2 regions of the Streptomyces sp. NPDC037126 genome follow, and region 2 is predicted to be linked to the other one. Evidence: predicted binding sites of a transcription regulator. Region 2 holds the regulator's gene; the other holds the start of a gene.
The links. Region 2 encodes HrcA, which represses chaperone genes, less so after heat shock. Its sites were predicted from a motif close to TTNGCACTCNGNNNNNCNGAGTGCNAA; they were not measured.
Positions count from the first base shown of each region.

Region 1: a site for HrcA is predicted at 1,833-1,859, ahead of groL (chaperonin GroEL). Genes of this name have one in related genera too.

Region 1 covers NZ_JBVJTD010000014.1:139,217-142,408, forward strand. The annotation lists gene groL (chaperonin GroEL) at 48-1,670, opposite strand; gene ACZ7FF_RS27895 (cold-shock protein) at 1,970-2,173, opposite strand; gene ACZ7FF_RS27900 (MoaD/ThiS family protein) at 2,616-2,891, opposite strand; gene thrC (threonine synthase) at 2,888-3,192, opposite strand, start outside.
Region 2 covers NZ_JBVJTD010000001.1:221,199-224,390, forward strand. The annotation lists gene ACZ7FF_RS00955 (MBL fold metallo-hydrolase) at 1-648, opposite strand, end outside; gene hrcA (heat-inducible transcriptional repressor HrcA) at 811-1,827, shown strand; gene dnaJ (molecular chaperone DnaJ) at 1,828-2,964, shown strand; gene ACZ7FF_RS00970 (nitronate monooxygenase) at 3,165-3,192, shown strand, end outside.

The DNA of each region.
Region 1 (3,192 bases), on a different contig from region 2:
ACGTACCGCCCTCGGTCCACAGGACAGGCGATCAACCCTCAGGTCGATCAGAAGTCCATGTCACCGCCCGGCATGCCGCCGCCGGCCGGCGCGGCGGCCTTCTCCGGCTTGTCGGCGATGACGGCCTCGGTGGTGAGGAACAGCGCGGCGATGGAGGCGGCGTTCTGCAGAGCGGAACGGGTCACCTTCGCCGGGTCGATGATGCCCTCGGCGATCATGTCGACGTACTCGCCCGTGGCGGCGTTCAGACCGTGGCCGACGGCCAGGTTGCGCACCTTCTCCACGACGACGCCACCCTCGAGACCACCGTTGACGGCGATCTGCTTCAGCGGGGCCTCCAGCGCGAGCTTCACGGCGTTGGCGCCGGTCGCCTCGTCACCGTCGAGGTCCAGCTTCTCGAAGACCGAGGAGGCCTGCAGCAGGGCCACGCCACCACCGGCGACGATGCCCTCCTCGACGGCGGCCTTCGCGTTGCGGACGGCGTCCTCGATGCGGTGCTTGCGCTCCTTGAGCTCCACCTCGGTGGCGGCACCGGCCTTGATGACCGCGACACCGCCGGCGAGCTTCGCCAGGCGCTCCTGCAGCTTCTCGCGGTCGTAGTCCGAGTCGCTGTTCTCGATCTCGGCGCGGATCTGGTTGACCCGGCCGTTGACCTGGTCCGAGGAGCCGGCACCGTCGACGATGGTGGTCTCGTCCTTGGTGATGACGACCTTGCGGGCGCGGCCCAGGAGGTCCAGGGTCGCGTTCTCCAGCTTGAGGCCGACCTCCTCGGAGATGACCTCGCCGCCCGTGAGGATGGCGATGTCGCCGAGCATGGCCTTGCGGCGGTCACCGAAGCCCGGGGCCTTGACGGCGACGGACTTGAAGGTGCCGCGGATCTTGTTGACGACCAGCGTCGACAGGGCCTCGCCCTCGACGTCCTCGGCGATGATCAGCAGCGGCTTGCCCGACTGCATGACCTTCTCCAGGAGCGGGAGCAGGTCCTTGACGGAGCCGATCTTGGAGTTCGCGATGAGGATGTACGGGTCCTCGAGCGACGCCTCCATGCGCTCCATGTCGGTCGCGAAGTAGGCGGAGATGTAGCCCTTGTCGAAGCGCATGCCCTCGGTGAGCTCGAGCTCCAGGCCGAAGGTGTTGCTCTCCTCGACGGTGATGACGCCTTCCTTGCCGACCTTGTCCATCGCCTCGGCGATGAGCTCGCCGATCTGGGTGTCGGCGGCGGAGATGGACGCGGTGGAGGCGATCTGCTCCTTGGTCTCGACGTCCTTCGCCTGCTCCAGCAGGGCGGCGGAGACGGCCTCGACGGCCTTCTCGATACCGCGCTTCAGGGCCATCGGGTTGGCACCGGCGGCGACGTTGCGCAGGCCTTCCTTGACCAGGGCCTGGGCGAGAACGGTCGCGGTGGTCGTACCGTCACCGGCGACGTCGTCCGTCTTCTTGGCGACTTCCTTGACCAGCTCGGCGCCGATCTTCTCGTACGGGTCCTCGAGCTCGATCTCCTTGGCGATGGAGACACCATCGTTGGTGATCGTGGGGGCGCCCCACTTCTTCTCGAGGACGACGTTGCGGCCCTTGGGGCCGAGCGTCACCTTGACGGCGTCCGCGAGCTGGTTCATGCCGCGCTCGAGGCCGCGCCGCGCCTCCTCGTCGAACGCGATGATCTTGGCCATGTGAAGTGGTCCCTCCAGGACTGGGGGTGATTCCTTCGGACCGCGCCCGCGCCCGCGACGGACGGTTCGCCGGCCTGTGGTTCCTTGCCCCACATGGCCTGCGGACCTCACCGACCCGGTCCTTCTTTGTCACTCTCACCTTCAGAGTGCTAACGCCAATGATTAGCACTCGGCATGGTCGAGTGCAAGCGCCTCGGGGGTACGGCCGCCCCCGTCAGCCGCCCGCGAACACGGCGCCCACGGGCACGGCGAAGGGCCCGCACCCTGTGCGAGGTGCGGGCCCTTCGTACAAGAAACGTTCAGGCGCTGAGGCGAACCATGTCGGCCTGCGGGCCTTTCTGGCCCTGCGAGATCTCGAACTCCACCCGCTGGCCCTCTTCCAGGGTGCGGTAGCCGTCCATCTGAATGGCGCTGTAGTGGACGAATACGTCCGCACCACCGTCGACCGCGATGAAGCCGTACCCCTTCTCCGCGTTGAACCACTTGACGGTGCCCTGAGCCATGCCTAACTCCCCTATTACTGGCCCTTGCACAGATCCGCACTTCGCGGACCCGGGTCAGACCTCACCCCCCATGGGACGGGGGCGTGCGCCGGAACGCGTCGACCGCGGCTGAATGTATCTGTCCAACTGCCGTCTGCAACAGGTCAATCGGACGAGAATTCTGGACGAGCCGGGCCCGGAATGTGGCGAGAATTCACCCGAATTCAGGGCAAGTCGGGCCCCATAAAAGCCACAAAAGCCGCATAAGACCCGTGCACTTTGGCTACTTCTTATCGGGTGTGCGGCATGAATCAAGGGCTTCCGGTTGGCACTCCGGGAGCGCGTTCCCCAACTGTACCGCGCTCAATCACGCAGAATTGCCCCCTCCGCTTCTCTCACGGAGGGGGCAATCGGATGAACATTCGGTAATCACTGTTACCGAGGGTAATGTTCAGTCATTCGGTCAGCCGCCGGCGACGGCCGGGATGATGGAGACGCCGGCGCCGTCCGGGGTCGCGGTCCCCAGGCCCTGCTCGAAGCGCACGTCGTCGTCGTTGACGTAGACGTTGACGAACCGGCGCAGCTTGCCCTGGTCGTCCAGCACCCGGGCGGCGATGCCGGTGTGGTTCTTCTCCAGGTCCTCGATGACCTCGGAGAGGGTCGCCCCCTCGGCCAAGACCTCGGCCTTGCCGCCGGTGTAGGTGCGCAGGATGGTGGGGATGCGAACGGTCACGCTCATGCGAGGCCAGCCTCTCGGAAGGAGTCCAGGGTCGGGCGGATGGTGGCGCTGAGGCCGGTGCCGGCCACCGCGTCGAGGGTCTTCAGGCCGTCGCCGGTGTTCAGCACGACCGTGGTCTTCGCCGGGTCCAGCACGCCGGCCTCGATCAGCTTGCGGGTGACGCCGACGGTCACACCGCCCGCCGTCTCCGCGAAGATGCCCTCGGTGCGGGCCAGCAGCTTGATGGCGTCGACGACCTCCGCGTCCGTCACGTCCTCCACGGCGCCGCCGGTGCGGCGGGCGATGTCCAGGACGTAGGGGC
Region 2 (3,192 bases):
ACCGGGCACGTACAGCGCGTCCTCGCCGCCGAGCGCCAGCAGCCGGTCGAGGGCGTCCGGCCAGCGGGACGGCACCGCGTCCGGGCCCGCCTGGGGCTCGCCGGACTCCTCCACCAGGTCGCCGCAGAAGACCACCTCCCGGGGACCCGGCACGCACACGGCGAGGTCGTGGGCGGTGTGGCCCGGGCCGACGTTGGCCAGCAGCACCTGCCGGCCCGCGCCGAGGTCGAGGGTCCACTCGCCGGAGACCAGGTGCCGGGGCGGGGCCAGGGCGTCCACCGCCTCGTCCGCGTCCGCCGCCGCGAGGCCGTTGCCGACCGCGTCCCGGCGCAGCTCCTCCCGCTCCTGGGCGAAGACCGCGTCGACGCCGACGGCCGCGTACACCCGCGCCCCGGCGAACGCGGCGGCGCCGAAGACATGGTCGAAATGGGCGTGGGTCAGCGCGAGATGGGTCACACGGCCGCCGGTCAGCTCCTCGGCCCGGGCCCGCAGCCGGGCGCCCTCGGCCAGACTCGACCCGGCGTCCACCATCAGTGCCGTACCCTCGCCGAGGACCAGCCCCACCGTGCAGTCCCAGCCGGGCAGCCGGCACCGTCCGACCCCGTCCGTCAGCCGCTCCCACCCGAGCTCTTCCCAAGTCACCGTCATACCGCGACGCTAGCCGTACGGACGGCCGGGACGGGGCCGACCTTGCCCGGGGTGCACCCCCCGGCCGTACACTGGCCGGGGAAGACTGGCACTCACATGCGAAGAGTGCCAGGTGGGACAAATCGCCGGACTGAGGGGACGACGTGCTGGAGGTGCGCGCGGATGCTGAGTGAACGCAGGCTTCAGGTGCTGCGCGCGATCGTCCAGGACTACGTCGGCACCGAGGAGCCGGTGGGCTCCAAGGCGCTCACCGAGCGGCACAACCTGGGGGTCTCCCCGGCGACCGTCCGCAACGACATGGCGGCCCTGGAGGACGAGGGGTACATCGCCCAGCCGCACACCAGTGCGGGGCGCATCCCCACCGACAAGGGCTACCGGCTCTTCGTGGACAAGCTCGCGGGCGTCAAGCCGATGACGGCGCCCGAGCGCAGGGCGATCCAGAACTTCCTCGAGGGCGCCGTCGACCTCGACGACGTCGTGGCCCGCACGGTGCGGCTGCTCGCGCAGCTGACCCGGCAGGTCGCCGTCGTGCAGTACCCGTCCCTGACCCGGTCCACCGTGCGGCACGTGGAGCTGCTCTCGCTCGCGCCCGCGCGGGTGATGCTCGTGCTGATCACGGACACCGGCCGGGTCGAGCAGCGGATGGTCGACTGCCCGGCGCCGTTCGGCGAGGCGTCCCTGGCGGACCTGCGCGCGCGGCTGAACAGCCGGGTCGCGGGCCGCCGCTTCGCGGACGTGCCGAAGCTGGTCGAGGACCTGCCCGACGCCTTCGAGGCCGAGGACCGGGGTACGGTCTCCATGGTGCTCTCCACCCTTCTGGAGACACTCGTCGAGGAGAACGAGGAGCGGCTGATGATCGGCGGCACCGCCAATCTCACCCGCTTCGGACATGATTTCCCCCTGACGATCCGGCCCGTCCTGGAGGCACTGGAGGAGCAGGTCGTGCTCCTCAAGCTCCTCGGCGAGGCGAAGGATCCGGGCATGACCGTGCGCATCGGGCACGAGATCGCCCACGAAGGACTCAACTCCACCTCCGTGGTGTCGGTGGGCTACGGTTCGGGCGGCGAGGCGGTTGCCAAGCTCGGCGTGGTCGGACCGACCCGCATGGACTATCCGGGAACGATGGGAGCGGTACGCGCAGTGGCACGGTACGTCGGACAGATCCTGGCGGAGTCGTAAGTGGCCACGGACTACTACGCCGTTCTCGGCGTGCGCCGCGACGCGTCGCAGGAAGAGATCAAGAAGGCCTTCCGTCGGCTCGCCCGCGAGCTGCACCCGGACGTCAACCCGGATCCGAAGACCCAGGAGCGGTTCAAGGAGATCAACGCCGCTTACGAGGTGCTGTCGGACCCGCAGAAGAAGCAGGTCTACGACCTCGGCGGCGACCCGCTCTCCCAGTCGGGCGGCGCGGGCGCGGGCGGCTTCGGGGCCGGTGGCTTCGGCAACTTCTCCGACATCATGGACGCGTTCTTCGGCACGGCGTCGCAGCGCGGGCCGCGCTCGCGCACCCGGCGTGGCCAGGACGCGATGATCCGGATCGAGGTCGAGCTGGACGAGGCGGCCTTCGGGACGACCAAGGACATCCAGGTCGACACCGCGGTCGTCTGCAACACCTGCAACGGCGAGGGCGCGGCCCCGGGCACCACCGCACAGACGTGTGACATGTGCCGCGGCCGCGGCGAGGTCTCGCAGGTGACCCGGTCCTTCCTGGGCCAGGTCATGACCTCCCGGCCCTGTCCCCAGTGCCAGGGCTTCGGCACGGTCGTGCCGACCCCCTGCCCGGAGTGCGCCGGCGACGGCCGGGTCCGCTCGCGCCGCACCCTGACGGTGAAGATCCCGGCCGGTGTCGACAACGGCACCCGGATCCAGCTCGCGGGCGAGGGCGAGGTCGGCCCCGGCGGCGGTCCGGCCGGCGACCTGTACGTCGAGATCCACGAGCTGCCGCACTCCACCTTCCAGCGGCGCGGCGACGACCTGCACTGCACGGTCACCATCCCGATGACCGCGGCGGCGCTCGGCACCAAGGTGCCGCTGGAGACCCTGGACGGTCTGGAGGAGGTCGACATCCGCCCGGGCACCCAGTCCGGCCAGTCGATCCCGCTGCACAGCCGGGGCGTCACGCATCTGCGCGGCGGCGGCCGGGGCGACCTGATCGTCCACGTCGAGGTCACGACCCCGACCAAGCTCGACCCCGAGCAGGAGCGCCTGCTGCGCGAACTGTCCAAGCTCCGCGGCGAGGAACGCCCCCAGGGCCAGTTCCAGCCGGGTCAGCAGGGCCTGTTCTCCCGGTTGAAGGACGCGTTCAACGGGCGCTGACGCCCGGCGGTGCTGCGGCCGGGGGTCCGGGGGTCGCCCCCGGGAAGGCACAGCCAGCCGGGTCGGCAGGGCCTGTTCTCCCGGCTGAAGGACGCGTTCAACGGGCGCTGAGAAGAGTGCCGATCGGTGAGGCTGCCCCTGGCTTATGCCAGGGGAAGCCCGGATTCGGACTTGTGCACAGGACGTGACAACATGCGGTCATGTCCTCCGCGCTGACCGATCTCTTTC